Regions from separate parts of the Serratia sp. HNCC26DJ244 genome, predicted to be linked through region 2. Evidence: predicted binding sites of a transcription regulator. Region 2 holds the regulator's gene; the other holds the start of a gene.
What was found. Region 2 encodes sigma-54, which starts transcription at its own class of promoters, with help from an activator protein. Its sites were predicted from a motif close to GTTGGCACANNTTTCGCTNT; they were not measured.
Positions count from the first base shown of each region.

Region 1: a site for sigma-54 is predicted at 6,959-6,978, ahead of glnA (glutamate--ammonia ligase). Genes of this name have one in related genera too.

Region 1 covers NZ_JBXUGO010000016.1:87,941-96,786, reverse strand. The annotation lists gene yihI (Der GTPase-activating protein YihI) at 217-741, shown strand; gene hemN (oxygen-independent coproporphyrinogen III oxidase) at 924-2,297, shown strand; gene AC2A06_RS13525 (YshB family small membrane protein) at 2,391-2,513, opposite strand; gene glnG (nitrogen regulation protein NR(I)) at 2,647-4,059, opposite strand; gene glnL (nitrogen regulation protein NR(II)) at 4,068-5,117, opposite strand; gene glnA (glutamate--ammonia ligase) at 5,470-6,879, opposite strand; gene typA (ribosome-dependent GTPase TypA) at 7,250-8,846, shown strand, end outside.
Region 2 covers NZ_JBXUGO010000006.1:156,260-165,105, reverse strand. The annotation lists gene AC2A06_RS07475 (BglG family transcription antiterminator) at 1-58, shown strand, start outside; gene AC2A06_RS07470 (iron-containing alcohol dehydrogenase) at 223-1,350, opposite strand; gene npr (PTS phosphocarrier protein NPr) at 1,437-1,709, opposite strand; gene rapZ (RNase adapter RapZ) at 1,706-2,560, opposite strand; gene ptsN (PTS IIA-like nitrogen regulatory protein PtsN) at 2,657-3,118, opposite strand; gene hpf (ribosome hibernation promoting factor) at 3,325-3,612, opposite strand; gene rpoN (RNA polymerase factor sigma-54) at 3,636-5,072, opposite strand; gene lptB (LPS export ABC transporter ATP-binding protein) at 5,124-5,849, opposite strand; gene lptA (lipopolysaccharide ABC transporter substrate-binding protein LptA) at 5,856-6,395, opposite strand; gene lptC (LPS export ABC transporter periplasmic protein LptC) at 6,364-6,942, opposite strand; gene kdsC (3-deoxy-manno-octulosonate-8-phosphatase KdsC) at 6,939-7,493, opposite strand; gene kdsD (arabinose-5-phosphate isomerase KdsD) at 7,511-8,497, opposite strand; gene AC2A06_RS07415 (calcium/sodium antiporter) at 8,562-8,846, opposite strand, start outside.

The DNA.
Region 1 (8,846 bases), on a different contig from region 2:
TGAGTGTATGCATGGAGTGCATAATCAGTATATCCTTCAGTTGAAGGTGGGGAAAAGGCAGCAGGTTATACCTGCTGCCTTTTTTCTTTGTTGGCTTTCTGCTAGATTCCGCCACAATCGTATCGCATTACTTTATTCAGGTTCATTCAAGTAGCCGTAGCCGGCAACAGTAAACTTGGGTATATACTGAATCCAGATCCCCTGAGAGCATAAACCATGAATCAGCCATCAAAAGCCCCTCGCGTTCCACGTAGCAGTGTGGCGACGTCAAAAAGTAAAAAGAAAAGCCGTATGGAGCTTGATCAAGAAGCTCGTGAGCGTAAGCATGTGAAAAAACGTCGTGGCAATGCTTCTGGTTCGCGGACTCAGGTTGAGTCTGCTAACCAAAAAAATAAGACTGGGGCCCAACCCAAAGATCCCCGTATTGGCAGTAAAGTGCCAGTAGCGTTAGTGGTTGAAGCTAAAGCGAAGGTAAAACCTCAACCCAAGCAGAAAGTAGAAGACAAACCCCGTCTCTCTCCCGAGGAAGAACTCAGCAAACTGGAAAATGATGAGCGTCTGGATGCATTGCTTGATCGTCTCGATATTGGTGCAACCCTAAGCGCTGAAGATCAGCAGTATGTCGATCAGACTCTGGATCGTATTGATGAACTGATGCAACAGTTGGGCATTGAATTGGGTGATGAAGACGAAGATGACGAGAAACAGGAAGATATCCTGAAACTATTGAAGGGTAGTTAATCCTGTATGTGGCTGATCCCAGTGATAGCCTTGTTATTGACATGTTATCTACTGTGGTTATCCGGTAAACTGTGGCGGCTATCGAAACGTCAGGCGCGCTTTCGCCGTGCTTCTGCGGTCAGACAATGCACGCAGTTGCCCATTTCCCGGCTCGGTAGAAAAAAATATCGAAAGGAGTAAGCATGTCAGAACAGACAATAGTCTGGGATTTAGCCTTAATACAAAAATATAACTATTCAGGCCCCCGTTACACCTCCTACCCTACAGCGTTGGAGTTTAATCAGAGCTATGATGAAACTGCGTTCCAACATGCTGCTGTGCGTTATCCTGAGCGCCCGCTTTCGCTTTATGTGCATATTCCATTTTGCCATAAGCTCTGTTACTTCTGTGGCTGTAACAAACTGGTGACACGCCAAACCCATAAAGCGGATGAATATCTGACGGTGCTGGAGCAGGAGATTATTGCTCGTGCCCCGCTGTTTAATGGCCGCAAAGTGAGCCAGATACATTGGGGTGGCGGTACGCCCACTTATCTTGATAAGCGGCAAATCAGCCGGCTGGTGGCCATGCTGCGTCAGCACTTTGATGTTCAGCCGGATGCGGAAATGTCGATTGAGATAGATCCGCGAGAGATTGAACTGGATGTGCTGGACCACCTGCGTGATGAAGGTTTTAACCGTTTGAGTATGGGGGTACAGGATTTTAACAAGGAAGTGCAACGTCTGGTTAACCGTGAGCAGGATGAAGCGTTTATTTTTGCCCTGATCGCTCGGGCCAAGTCGCTAGGGTTCAATTCCACCAATATCGATCTGATCTATGGCCTGCCAAAGCAGACCCCAGAGAGTTTTGCCTTTACTTTACAGCGCGTAGCAGAGTTGAATCCGGATCGTTTGAGTGTGTTTAATTACGCCCATTTACCTAATCTGTTCCCTGCTCAACGCAAAATAAAAGATGCTGACTTGCCGAGTGCGCAACAAAAGCTGGATATTCTGCAACAAACTATCACTTCACTGACCGAGTCAGGCTACCAGTTTATTGGTATGGATCACTTTGCTCGACCCAATGATGAGCTGGCTATCGCCCAACGTGAAGGCAAATTGCATCGTAATTTCCAGGGATACACCACACAAGGAGAAAGCGATCTCCTGGGGTTGGGGGTTTCCGCCATCAGTATGCTGGGCGATAGTTACGCGCAGAACCAAAAAGAGCTGAAAACGTATTATGCGCAGGTGGAAGAGAGCGGTAATGCTTTATGGCGCGGCCTGACAATGACACCGGACGACTGTTTGCGCCGTGATGTGATTAAAACACTGATCTGTAATTTCCAGCTCGATTATCAACCCATTGAGCAATTACATGGCATCGAGTTTGCTGATTATTTTGCGCCTGACTTGTTATTACTGGCCCCCTTTGAACGTGATGGCCTGGTGGAGCGCAATGATCAAGGAATTCGGGTAACACCACGTGGGCGCTTGTTGATCCGAAATATTTGCATGTGCTTTGATATTTATCTGCGCAAACAGGCGCGTGCTCAACAGTTTTCACGCGTTATCTAATGTTTCAACCCAAGCTTATTCAAGCTGCAGTTAATCTTTCTGCCGCTTGAATGGCTACAGGTATAAAACAACCGCTGCCATGGTGGCTGTTTTTTAACTGAAGAAATTGATCAGGGTGGCACACAGTAAGGCGGCCACGGCGGTCAGCGGTGTATGGCTGACGGCAGAACTGACGTCTGCCCCTTGAGTAATAAAAACGATAAATGAATCCAGCATCACAAGCCTCCGGAATTTGTGACCCGATCATACTGCTGTCACTGGTCCTGTAAAGACTATTTTTGCCGATTTTTTGTGCGCTTGATTGCGTTTTTAATCATCTATGGTGTTTTTAATCATGCATCGTGGGCCCTTATTCCATTCCCAACTCTTTCAGCTTACGCGTTAAGGTATTTCTACCCCATCCCAGTAAGCGAGCTGCTTCCTGCTTATGTCCTTGGGTGTATCGCAGGGCGGTAGTGAGTAGCGCACGTTCCATTTCTGGTTGTGCTTCAGATAACAGGTTTTGATGACCCGAACGTAGCGCGTGGTCGGCCCATTGCGCCAACAGCGTTACCCAGTTGACCGACTGGTTATGATTAGCGGATTCAGCGGGCGTGGTGTCAAAGAGTTCACTGGGCAGATCCTGAACCAATACCTCTTGCCCAGCGGCCATCACCGTTAGCCAGCGGCAGGTGTTTTCTAGCTGACGAACATTACCTGGCCAAGGCAGGCGAGTGAGAGCGGCTTCAGTTTCCGGGTGCAGGTTTTTTACCTCAACCCCCAACTCCTTCGCGGCAACTTGCAGAAAATAGCGAGCCAGGCGTGGGATATCTTCACGGCGTTCCCGTAATGGTGGCAGATGTACGCGGATCACATTCAGGCGGTGAAACAGATCCTCGCGAAACCGACCTTCCTGCACGCGCAGTTCCAGGTTTTGGTGGGTCGCGGCAATGATACGAACATCCACCTTTACCGGTGCATAACCACCTACACGGTAAAATTGGCCATCAGCTAATACGCGTAACAGGCGAGTTTGCACATCCAGTGGCATATCACCAATCTCATCCAGGAATAGCGTCCCGCCATCCGCCTGCTCAAAACGCCCCTGACGGATCTGATTGGCACCGGTAAATGCCCCTTTTTCGTGACCGAATAGCTCTGACTCAATGAGATCTTTCGGGATGGCGGCCATATTGAGGGCGATAAAGGGCAACTTAGCTCGCGGACTATGGCGATGCAACGCATGGGCAACCAGCTCTTTACCGGTACCTGACTCACCATTAATCAGGACACTGATGGATGAGCGTGATAGGCGGCCAATAATACGGAATACATCCTGCATGGCAGGTGCTTCACCAATAATATCCGCCACGGGATCGCTGGTGGGTGGCGGGCGGACAGGCTGTTGTTGTTCCTGATAGTGGCTGATGGCTCGTTCTACCAACGCTACCGCTTCATCAATATCAAAGGGTTTTGGCAGATAATCAAACGCGCCTTCCTGATAGGCACTGACTGCTGCATCCAGATCTGAATGCGCTGTCATGATGATGACAGGAAGCAGGGGATGGTGCAGTTTTATCTGCTTGAGCAGGGCCAGGCCATTCATCCCTGGCATGCGGATATCCGACAACAACACATCTGGGGTTTGTGTTGCCAATGCGCTCAACACTGCGTTGCCATTGTCGAAAGTGGTACAACTGATACCGGTTCCTGTTAGCGCCCGTTCAAGCACCCAGCGGATGGCGCTATCATCATCGACAATCCAGGCTATCCCTTGTTGCATACAGACCTCTACTTACAAATAGGCAGGTAAACCGAGAATTCGGTATGCCCTGGCCAACTGTTAAATTCAATTTTCCCGCCATGTTGATCGATAAGACTACGGGCAATGGAGAGTCCCAGGCCGGTACCCCCTTCACGACCACTCACCATGGGATAGAACAGGGTATCCTGCAGTTGTGCCGGGACACCGGGGCCGTTATCTTCAATATCGATGCGAGCCACTAATCGGTGGCGGTTGCCATGCAGCGTTGTTTGAAATCCAGTACGGGTGCGCAGCGTAATGGTGCCACCGCGTTCACTTAGCGCCTGCAGGGCATTACGGGTGATATTGAGCAGTACTTGCTCAATTTGTTCTGGGTCATGTGCCAGTTCTGGCAGACTGGGGTCGTAATCCCGTACCAATGCGACATTATCTGGCTTTTCCAATGACACCAACTGACAAACTCTCTCCACCACCTGGTGAATACTTTGGGTAACGTATTGCCCTGGGCGTTGTGGCCCAAGCAGGCGATCCACCAGGTTACGCAGCCGGTCAGCTTGTTCAATGATCACCTTGGTGTATTCCGTCAATACTGGGTCGGGCAGAGCCTTGGCTAGCAACTGTGCTGCACCGCGCAGGCCACCCAATGGATTTTTGATTTCATGGGCCAACCCGCGGACTAAATCACGCGCGGCGACCTGTTGGGCATGCTGCAATTGCTCCTGGCTTAGGCGGCGTTGATTATCCATGGGTGCCAGCTCCATCAGGATAAAACCCTCAGGTAAAACCTGCGCCGTTAAGGAGAGAATATGTGCGCGACTGTCGATAACCAGGGTGACTTCGTTATCGGTAAAACCCTGGCCACTATTGAGGTTCTCACGCATCATCTCGATGTTTAGTGAGAAATAGCTCAGTAAATCCGGTAATGGGGTACCGAACAGTTTACGAGAACTTTGCGCCAGTAACTGTTGTGCTGCGGGATTGGCGTAACGAATGGCTAATCGGTCATCCAACAGCAGAATACTGTTGATAAGAGAGTTAAGGATTTGCCCTGCATCGGGTAGCTTATCAGTTGCCATACATATCCTTGCCCCTCTGTTACCTGGCAGAGCAAATTCCAGAGGATGGTGAATCTGATTATTGATGCTCACCCTTGGGGCTAGCGCAAGTGCTGTTTAAATCAGCAGTTAGTCAATCTGTTGTCTGATTACTATTGAGTTGCAGCTTAGAATCTATCGGGTAAAGCACTTTTCTGCACTTTTTTAGTGCACTTAATCCTACATTATTTCTGACTGTTGGGGTATGAAACCGTTTTGCAGAACATAGCGTGGCGAAAAAAGCCCATCAGAAGATGGGCGAAAAGTTTCCACGGCAACAAAAAAACGGAAAAATAGAGTAAGACGCGCGATCAATAGACCGCGCGTGTATGACTTAAACGCTGTAGTACAGTTCAAATTCAACTGGGTGTGGCGTCATACGAACACGATCCATCTCTTCTTTACGCAGTTCGATGTAGGCATCGATAGCGTCGTCAGTGAATACCCCACCACGGGTCAGGAATTCACGGTCTTCATTCAGTGCAGCCATGGCTTCATCCAGTGAACCTGCAACTTTTGGAATTTCAGCTTCTTCTTCTGGTGGCAGGTCATACAGGTTTTTGTCCATGGCATCGCCAGGATGGATCTTGTTGATAATGCCATCCAGGCCGGCCATCAGCAGTGCGGCAAAGCACAGGTAAGGGTTAGCCGCTGGATCTGGGAAACGCGCTTCGATACGGCGTGCTTTCGGGCTGGCTACCACCGGGATACGGATGGAGGCAGAACGGTTACGGGCAGAGTAAGCCAGCATCACCGGTGCTTCATAGCCAGGGACCAGACGCTTGTAAGAGTTGGTGGTTGGGTTAGCCAAGGCGTTAATCGCTTTAGCATGCTTGATAATGCCACCAATATAGAACAGTGCAATTTCAGACAAACCGCCGTATTTGTCGCCAGCGAACAGGTTATTGCCGTTCTTGGCCAACGACATGTGGCAGTGCATCCCAGAGCCGTTATCGCCGAACATCGGTTTTGGCATAAATGTCGCGGTTTTGCCGAAGGCGTGAGCCACGTTGTGTACGACATATTTGTAGATTTGGATTTCGTCAGCTTTCTTGGTCATGGTGTTGAAGCGGGTAGCCACTTCATTCTGACCGGCGGTTGCCACTTCGTGGTGATGCGCTTCAACTACCAGCCCCATCTCCTCCATGGTCAAACACATGGTAGAACGGATGTCCTGTGACGAGTCAACTGGGGGCACTGGGAAGTAACCGCCTTTAACTGCTGGGCGATGACCTTTGTTGCCGCCTTCGTATTTGGTGCTGGTGTTCCAGGCACCTTCAATGTCGTCGATGCTGACATGGGAACCGCGGATGCTGCTACCGAAACGAACATCATCGAACAGGAAGAACTCTGGTTCTGGCCCAAAGAGCACGGTATCAGCAATACCAGAAGAGCGCAGGAAGTCTTCTGCACGCTTAGAAATGGAACGTGGGTCGCGGTCGTAGCCTTGCATGGTGCCAGGTTCAAGGATGTCACAGCGAATAATCAGCGTGGACTCCTCAAAGAAAGGATCTAAAACGGCGGTGCTGGCATCCGGCATCAGCACCATGTCAGATTCGTTGATACCTTTCCAACCACCGATTGAGGAGCCGTCAAACATTTTACCTTCTTCGAAGAAGTCGGCATTTACCTGATGAGCAGGGATGGTAACGTGCTGTTCTTTACCTTTGGTATCAGTGAAACGCAGGTCTACGAATTTCACTTCATGCTCATTCAGCATCGTCAAAACGTGTTCAGCGGACATACTTAACTCTCCCGGATTTATCATTGTCGTGGTGGAACGAATCTGTGTAACCTGACGGATTTCGCTCGATGATCTAGATTAAGCGAAAACCGTGCCAACTTTTTAATGGCGCAATAATCGCCTGTTAGCGCGGTTTTTGCCTCTCTGCAGTATGCACCATTAGTGATGGGATGCACTAATGTGGTGCAAAAAAGGTGAAATGGGGCACTACAACGGGGCGAAATGTATCCAATTGTTGAATTTTTCATCGTGAATGTGATCACAAACCAGTCTAGACACAGTTGTTTATAAGAGAGTGTTGTGATCTTGTTTAGTCCCTCGCTTAATACGTGTACAATAGCGCGCTATTTCTAATGCCTGAGGCAAAGCTGTGATCGAAAATTTGCGTAATATCGCCATTATTGCCCACGTTGACCATGGGAAAACTACCCTGGTTGACAAGCTGCTACAACAATCCGGTACCTTCGGAGAGCGTGAGGAAGCAACTGAACGAGTAATGGACTCCAACGATTTGGAGAAAGAGCGTGGGATTACCATTCTCGCAAAAAATACCGCCATTAATTGGAAAGACTATCGTATCAATATCGTCGATACCCCAGGGCACGCCGACTTTGGCGGTGAGGTTGAGCGTGTGATGTCGATGGTTGACTCGGTGCTGCTGGTTGTGGATGCAATGGATGGCCCAATGCCGCAAACCCGTTTTGTGACCAAGAAAGCCTTCGCCAATGGTCTGAAACCGATCGTGGTGATTAATAAGGTCGATCGTCCTGGTGCGCGCCCTGATTGGGTGGTGGATCAGGTTTTTGATCTGTTCGTTAATCTGGATGCAACCGACGAACAACTCGATTTCCCGATTATCTATGCATCAGCATTGCTGGGGATCGCAGGTACTGACTATAACGAGATGTCTGAAGATATGACCCCGTTGTATCAGGCCATTGTTGATCACGTAGCTGCTCCTCAGGTTGAGCAGGATGCCCCATTCCAGATGCAAATCTCTCAACTGGATTATAACAACTACGTGGGTGTTATCGGCATCGGCCGTATCAAGCGCGGCAAAGTGAAGCCTAACCAGCAAATCACCGTTATCGACAGTGATGGCAAAACCCGTAGTGGTAAAGTTGGTAAAGTGCTGACTCATATGGGCTTGGAGCGTATCGAAGCGAGTGTTGCTGAAGCAGGTGACATTATTGCGATCACCGGTCTGGGTGAGTTGAATATCTCCGACACCATTTGTGATGTGAATGCGGTTGAAGCGTTGCCAGCATTGTCAGTTGATGAGCCTACCGTCACCATGTTCTTTAACGTCAACACCTCTCCATTCTGTGGTAAAGAAGGTAAGTACGTTACTTCTCGTCAAATCCTTGAGCGCCTGCAGAAAGAGCTGGTACATAACGTTGCGCTGCGTGTTGAAGAAACTGAAGATGCGGATGCATTCCGTGTTTCAGGCCGTGGTGAGCTGCACTTATCGGTGTTGATCGAAAATATGCGTCGTGAAGGTTTTGAACTGGCGGTTTCACGTCCGAAAGTTATCTTCCGTGAAATCGATGGTCGCAAACAAGAGCCGTTCGAAAACGTCACACTGGATATTGAAGAGCAGCATCAAGGTTCGGTGATGCAGGCGATGGGTGAGCGTAAAGCTGACCTGAAAAATATGGATCCCGATGGTAAAGGCCGTGTACGTCTGGACTATGTGATCCCAAGCCGTGGTTTGATCGGTTTCCGTAACGAGTTTATGACCATGACCTCCGGTACCGGTCTGCTGTATTCCACCTTCAGCCACTACGACGATGTGCGCCCAGGTGAAGTGGGCCAGCGCCAGAACGGTGTATTGATTTCCAATGGTCAAGGTAAAGCCGTCGCCTTTGCCCTGTACAGCCTGCAAGATCGTGGCAAGCTGTTCCTGGGTCATGGTGCTGAAGTGTACGAAGGCCAGATCATCGGTATTCACTCACGCTCTAACGACT
Region 2 (8,846 bases):
CAGCGATAATTTCGAAAGTTTTAAAGCCGTTGCCCTAGACTGCCTGAGCCGAATTTAAGCCACTCGATACGCTTAGGGAATAAAGGAGAAAACTGCTGGCCTTATTTCTCCTTCTTATTGCTCAACACCTTGATCAACGCCCCAATGAGCAGGCCCAGCACAATACCCACCAGTATCCAGTTAATCAGACTCATGTTCGCTCTACCCTAATTATATTTATTGTCATTCAACCAGAAACGCCCGTTCAATCATCAGCGCTCTTTGTTCTGTGGAATAAGTCACCCAGGAATTTTTACTGTTGGATTTCTCCAATACCGTGGCAAACGCCTGTTGGCTGAGAGGAAGGGCCTGCTGCCAGAAAGGAGCAATGGCATGGCGGGTGATAAAGTCACTCAGGTAACGTTCTGGAGCACCCTGCTGTTGTGGAAACAATCGCAAGGCCAGCTCCGCCATTAACAGGCGCTGTTGCGGGTGTGCACTTTCAGCCAGCAGTTCAAGAAAAGGTAGCAGTAAACGCCCACACACCTGCCCATGGTGATAATCTCGCAGGGCGCCGATCTCGCCAGCAATACCATGGATCACCCCCAACCCTGCCATGCTCAGCGTCAAACCACCAAGATAGGAAGCCTGCATCATCGCCTCTCGCGCTTTATCACTCCGATTCAGATCAGGCCAGGCCGACAGAAAGTGACGCATACCCACCAGCGACATCTCTCGAGACCAGTTGCTGGCCTTGTCAGAGAGATAAGACTCCAACAGATGCGTGAAAGCATCAATGCCACAACAGGCCAATAGGTTATCTGGTGTCCCTGTTAACAGTTCGGGATCAAGGATCGCCACTTGGGGGACAAAATTGGCGTGCCGCAAAGAGGCTTTCACTTTGCTGATCTCGGTATCGGTAATCACCGCATTTTGCGTGACCTCACTCCCGGTACCGGCGGTGGTAGGAACGGCGATTAATGGCAGTGTGGCACCACTGATTTGGCTATCCCCGACCTTCTCCATATAACGTAGGGTCGGTAAAGGATGTTCGATCAGCGCAGAGAACGCCTTGGCAGCATCAAGCACGCTCCCGCCACCAATGGCCACCACGCGCTGCACTTTTCCACGCCAGCGCGTAACCCATTGGTCGATCTCCTGGGGTGAGGCTTCATGAGCGACAATCTCACTACCGACTAAGCATGGTGCCAGTGTATCCGCCAATGAGCCATAAATAGGCCCATTAAGAAATGAACGGCAGGTGAAAAGTAATGTTGGCTGCGGCTCACTGCGCAGCAACGGAATCAAACGCTGGATAGTGCCATGACCAAACCAGGTTTGCCGGTTGGTAATCATCAGGCTTGAAGCCATGTTCGTCACCTTATACCTGTCATACCTCAAGCTCTAGAAGTCAATATCAGAGATAAACAACAAAGAGCAAACATTGATAACGGAGGTTAATCTTCATCAAAACCGGAATTAAACAGTTCAATGACCGCCGCCAAGGCCTGCTGTTCCTCTGGCCCGCTGGCTTCGATCTCAATATGGCGACCCTGAGCAGAGTCCAACATCAGCAGCGCAATCACGCTGCTGGCCTCTGCCTCGGTGCCACTGTCATTACGTAATAACACTTCGGCATCAAAGCTCTGCACTAACTCAAACAACTTCATGGCAGGCCGCGCATGCATCCCCAAGCGGTTTTTGATCTCTACCGTTTGCCTGACCGTCATTGCTTACGCTTTTCCAGCGTGCGGTGACGTGACTGCACATTCTTACCGCGCGAACGAAAATAATCCGCCAGTTGTTCCGCCACATAAACCGAACGGTGCTTACCCCCGGTACAACCAATCGCTACAGTCAAATAGCTACGATTATTGGTCTCTAACATCGGCAACCACTGTTCCAGATAGCTGCGCGTCTGATAGATAAAATTGTGAACTTCCGTATGACGATCAAGAAACGCCGCCACCGGTTTATCCAGACCGGTCATCGGCCGCAGTTTGGGATCCCAATGCGGATTGGGCAGAAAACGCACATCAAATACATAGTCCGCATCAATAGGAATGCCATGCTTGAAGCCAAAGGATTCAAATACCATCGTCAGTTCCCGCTCACGCTTACCTAACAGGCGGGTACGCAGCATTTCAGCCAACTCGTGAACTGACATTTCAGAGGTATCAATGATCAGATCAGCGCGCGAACGTAATGGCTCCAGCAGATCATTTTCTTCATCAATGGCACTTTCCAATGACAGGTTTTTAGCCGAGAGTGGGTGCAGACGACGAGTATCACTGTAACGACGGATCAAGGTGTTACGATCAGCATCGAGGAAAAGGAGTTGCGGCGAGAAGCTCTCTGGCAACTGAGTCATCGCATACTCAAAAACTTCCGGCGATTCCGGCATATTACGCACGTCAATACTCACCGCGGCAGAACTATTGCGCTCAGCCAATGTTTGGGCAAGCTGTGGCAGCAGTACCACTGGCAGGTTATCAACGCAGTAAAAACCCATGTCTTCCAGCGCCCGCAAGGCGACAGATTTTCCTGAACCGGAACGGCCGCTGACTATCATCAGCACCATGTGGCAACTCTCCCTGACATTAGCGTGGTGGTTACACCACGGTTAGGTTTAATAAACAATACAGGCGCTTTCCATACGGGAAGTCTCTGCCTATGTTTACTCGGTGATAATCTGGTACAGTTCTTCATCACTTTGCGCCGTCCGCAAGCGGCGACACACCGTTTTATCAGCCAATCGTTTGGCGACCAGCGACAAAGTATGCAAATGAGTTTTACATTGATCCGCCGGGACCAGTAATGCAAAAAGTAGATCCACCGGTTGATTATCAATGGCATCAAAGGCAATAGGTTGGTCAAGACGGATGAAAACACCTACCGCTCGCAACGTGTCTTCTTCCAGTTTGCCATGCGGGATGGCGATACCATTACCAATCCCTGTGCTGCCCATTCGTTCCCGCGTGAGAACCGCATCAAAAACCACCTGTGAAGGCAGGTTAAGCTGAGTCGCGGCCAATTCACTGATAATCTCCAAAGCTCGCTTCTTGCTGGTGCAGTGTACCGAGCTTTTGGTGCACTCGATGTTTAGCACCGAGCTTAATTGCATTATTTCGTTGTTCATCTTATTTTCACTTAAAACTGCCTCACTCCGCGCTCTTATCAGTAAAAAAGTGAACTTGATTGCGGTGATAAAACAGTTTTCGCCTATTTAACCCTGATGGCTTATCAGCACCAGCCGTGTAGTAGATAAGGTGCCGATGGTCGTTATGTAGCCAACTCAACTACGATATGGGCCACCACCGCATACGACGGTGGTGGCCCAGAATGTCAGTATTGTTTTAGTTTGTCTTTATGTTTGTTCAATTGACGCGCCAATTTGTCGATCAGGCAATCAATCGCGGCATACATATCTTCTTTTTCCGAAGAGGCGTGCAACTCGCCGCCATTCACATGCACCGTTGCTTCCGCAATCTGCTGCACCTTTTCCACACTGAGTACGACATACACCTGATTGATGTGGTCAAAATACTGTTCGAGTTTGGCAAATTTATTATTGACGAACTCACGCATAGGTTCGGTGATTTCGATGTGGTGTCCGGTAATGTTGAGCTGCATAATGTCTTCCTTCTCTATTGAGGTCAAACCAACTTTTTACGTTGATTGGACGGCGGGATGGACAAAGACTCTCGATACTTGGCGACAGTACGCCGAGCTACCATGATCCCTTGTTTGGAAAGCATTGTAGCCAGTTTGCTGTCGCTAAGCGGCTTAGCGGGATTTTCCGCCGCAATTAATTTCTTCACTAACGCCCTGATTGCCGTTGAAGAGGCTTCACCGCCACTATCGGTATTCACATGACTGGAGAAGAAATATTTCAACTCGAAAACACCACGCGGACTGTGCAGAAACTTCTGCGTCGTCACGCGCGATATTGTCGATTCATGCATCTCCACAGCCTGAGCGATATCCGCCAGTACCATGGGTTTCATAAACTCGTCACCCTGTTCAAAAAACGCCTGCTGCTGCTCAACAATACAACGTGTCACCTTGAGCAGTGTTTCGTTCCGGCTTTCCAGGCTTTTAATCAGCCATTTCGCTTCTTGCAGATTGCTACGTATAAACTGACCATCTGCATCATTACGTACACTGTTGCCCATTGCCGCGTAGTGCTGGTTGATTTTCAGGCGTGGAATACTATCTGTATTAAGTTCCACCAACCATTGGTCTTGCCCCTTACGCACCAGCACATCAGGGATCACATACTCCGACTCGCCGGTGTTGATCGACTGCCCTGGCCGCGGCTCAAGAGACTGGATCAACACCATCACCTCTTTTAGTGTATCTTCTTTTAGCCGAGTTGTTCGCATCAAGCTACGAAAGTCATGATTAGCCAGTAAATCTAAATGTTCACTGATGATCAACCGGGCCTGTTCAAGATAAGGGGTCTCTTTAGCATATTGCGACAACTGGATCAGCAGGCAGTCACGCAGATCACGAGCGGCGACGCCGACTGGGTCAAAACGCTGTACGCGCTTCAATACCGCCTCAATCTCATCCATCGCCACATTATCATCACCAATACTCTCGAGAATATCGTCCAGCGATACGGTGAGATAACCGGTATCGTCAACAGCATCAACAATCGCAGTAGCAATCGCGGCATCAGTATCAGAGAACGGCGTCAGTTCCACCTGCCACATCAGGTAGTCCTGCAAGGTTTGTGTGGTCTCCCCCTGATAGACTGGCAATTCATCATCACGATAATCGGTACCGGTACCAGACGGGGTGCCCGCCGTATAGATTTCATCCCAAGTGGCATCCAGCGGCAACTCCTCGGGCATCTCCTTTTGCTCCAGCGCCGTGCTGGTATCCATCTCTTCAGTATCGACGGTTTCTTTAGCATCAATTTCCTGATGCTGATCCTCAAACTGTTCAAGCAGCGGATTGCTCTCTAACGCCTGTTGGATCTCCTGCTGAAGCTCAAGCGTAGACAGCTGCAACAAGCGTATCGCCTGTTGTAGTTGAGGGGTCATCGCCAACTGTTGGCTCAACCTGAGTTGCAAACCTTGCTTCATAATCTTCTGTTTATTTCCATTAGCAGCGAACTGTGGACGGACGACTGCAATCTAAAGGCGGAACTCTTCGCCCAGATAAACGCGCTTCACCTGTTCATCAGCTAAAATAATGTCCGGCGTACCATGCGCAATCAGTTTGCCCTGGCTGACGATATACGCATGTTCACAGACGTCCAATGTTTCACGCACGTTGTGATCAGTAATCAATACGCCCAAGCCACTGTCGCGCAGGTGCTCGATAATCTTTTTGATATCGATAACAGAAATCGGGTCAACACCCGCAAAAGGTTCATCCAGCAAGATAAATTTGGGATTAGCAGCCAGTGCCCGGGCTATCTCCACCCGGCGGCGTTCACCACCGGAGAGTGACTGGCCCAGGTTGTCACGCAGATGAGAGATATGGAACTCTTCCATCAACTCAACGGCACGATCATCACGCTGCTCATGTGTGAGGTCAGAGCGGATCTCTAACACCGCCATCAAATTATTGTAAACACTCAATCGACGAAAGATTGAGGCTTCCTGAGGCAGGTAGCCAATGCCACGGCGGGCACGAGCATGCAGCGGCAAAATACTGATGTCTTCGTCATCGATCACAATACGCCCGGCATCACGCTGAACGATACCGACCACCATATAAAATGTGGTGGTTTTACCTGCACCATTTGGCCCTAATAGACCGACAATTTCGCCAGATTTCACTTTCAGACTGACGTCTTCAACGACTTTACGGCCTTTATAGGCTTTCGCCAGATTTTCTGCGATGAGTGTTGCCATAGGTGATTAGTTACTCTTCTTTTGAGCGTTTTTGTCTTGCAACTGTGATGGGACCAACACGGTGGTCACGCGTCGGCCTTTATCGCTAAACGCCTGCATCTGTTGTTGCTGCACCAAGTATGTAATACGATCCCCCTGAACGTTGCTGTCAAGCTGTTCAAGGAAGGCATTGCCCGTCAGTGTCACCAATTGAGTTGCAACATCATAACGCACTTTCTGCGCATGGCCTTTCACCAGTTTGCCATCGTCCTGCATCTGCTGGAAGGTGACTGGGTTACCGAATGCCTCAATAAAGGTTTTGTTCTGATCACCGTCAGGACGAGTCACCACCACTTTATCGGCTTTGATCTCAATCGTCCCTTGCCTGATCACCACCTCATCAGTAAAGGTGCTGACATTGGTTTGCATATCCAGTGACTGTTTCAACGAATTGATGTTGATCGGTTGATCAGCATCAGATTTCAACGCCAATGCTGACGTGCTGGCGGTTAAAACCAGGCTGACGATCAATAGATTACGGAGTTGTGTTTTTACTTGGAATTTCATAGTTGGTCTTAACCTTATCAATCAGCTCAGCGGTTTTTTCCCGCAGATTGCCACGCATTCTCATTCCGTTAGAGGTAAAATTCGCCCCGAACAGCGTCACTTCATCATCGGAAGAAACATCTTGGGTTATCAGATTAATCTGCGCATTATCTGTTTTGATTTTTTCCAATTGCGAGGTCGTCGTCAAACTGTTCACCTCAACGTTACCATACAGATACAGCATACGATCTTTGGTCAACTTGGCACGATCTGCACGTACTGACCAAGTAGCCAGCGCATTAGTATCAAATAACGTCATCACCGGTTGAGCAAACCAGGTTACTTCATCCTCGGTGTAATGATTAACCTCTTCTGCCACCAGTTTATAGCTCAACTTACCTTCTGGGTTATAAACCACCGTCACCGTATGTTGACTCTGATAAGTCGGCATCTGATTATTAACCGGCATGGTGCCACTGTCATGGCTAACCTCAGTCATATTCCAGCCGATCAACGCCAGCACAATCACCAATAAAATAAGGGTGATACCCAATTTGGCTCTACTCATATCGACAGCCCTTTGGCGCCCTCCAGCTTGTTTTGGGCCAGAAGGATCAAATCGCACAATTCACGAACGGCCCCACGCCCACCCGCAATGCGGGTGACATAATGAGCCCGCGGCAACAGCAGAGGATGAGCATCCGCCACCGCCACTGCCAACCCTACCTGGGCCATGACCGGCCAGTCGATCAGATCATCGCCAATATAAGCAATCTCTTCCGGCACCATTGATAGTTTATCCAACAGTTCCCGGAAGGCCAAAAGCTTATCGGACTGCCCTTGATACAGGTGTGTAATATCCAGCGTTTTTGCCCGGTCTTCCAACAGTTTAGCTGAGCGACCTGTAATGATAGCCACTTCGATACCGGATGTTTTCAGGCAGCGGATACCGTAGCCATCGCGCACATTGAAGACTTTCAGCTCTTCACCCTGGTTGCCCATATAGATAAAACCATCTGATAGTACACCGTCAACATCACAAATCAGCATACGGATCTTACCGGCACGAGCCATTACGTCTTCAGTTACCGGCCCGTAGCAGGTTTCAACCAAACTCATTCAGTTCGTTCCTTGTATTAAACGACGCCAGCACGCAGCATATCATGCATATGTACCACACCCAGCAATTGGTCGCCATCAGCAACCAGCACTGCAGTAATATGGCGTTGTTGCATCAGGTTAAGCGCATCAACTGCCAGCATGTTTGGCCGCACTCGAATACCCCCTGAGGTCATGACATCAGCGATCTTGGCATTGTTGAGATCAATACCCATATCGAACACTCGACGTAAGTCACCATCAGTAAAGATACCAGCAATTTTCATCAGGTCATTGCAGACAGCAGTCATACCCATATTTTTACGCGTAATTTCCAGCAAGGCATCTCGCAAGGAAGCTTCTGCACTGACGTGTGGCATCTCATCACCGGTGTGCATAATATCACTAACGCGTAACAACAGACGACGCCCTAAAGCCCCCCCTGGATGAGACAAGGCAAAATCCTCCGGCGTAAACCCACGGGCTTTCAGCAATGCGACTGCCAAAGCATCCCCCATCACCAGCGTGGCGGTGGTACTGGTGGTGGGTGCCAAACCCAGCGGGCAAGCTTCCTGCGGGATCTTGATGCAAAGGTGGACATCGGCAGCTTTCCCCATGGCACTTTCCGGGTTGCTGGTCATGCAAATTAGCCGGATCTGCAGGCGTTTTAAGACCGGAATCAATGCCAGAATCTCATTAGACTCACCGGAATTGGAGATAGCCAACACAATGTCCTGTGCTGAGACCATGCCAAGATCACCGTGGCTGGCTTCCGCCGGGTGTACAAAAAACGCCGGAGTGCCGGTACTGGCCAAGGTAGCGGCAATTTTGTTGCCAATATGGCCGGATTTGCCTATCCCCATCACCACCACTTTACCACTGCATCCGGCAATCGCTTCACAAGCGCGGGTAAAATCCCCATCAATATACTGCTCAAGTTGAGCCAGACCTTCACGTTCAATTTGTAGTACTTCTTTGCCGGCCTGCTGAAAATCAAAACCTGGTTGCAACTGGATAGATGACATACACATTCCCATCGATTTTTACCCGCTATCCGTCAGGAACGGCGGTATTGGCTCTCTCTTGGTGCTATAGGACAAAGCCATATGAACTGAAAGGGTTGAAAAACAGCACTGCAAGATACGTAATAAATCCACATAATAACAGAGCCCCCGCCAGATGACCGATACGATGTTTGCGACCAATACAAAGGACGGTAAGCAACATGCTGGCGGTCAACATCACCCAGTAATCGCGCTGGAAAGCCGCAGGATCAATACTGCCCGGTGACAACAGCGCCGGGATACCCAACACAATGACGGTGTTAAAAATATTTGACCCAATGATATTACCGACGGCCATATCATCTTCGCC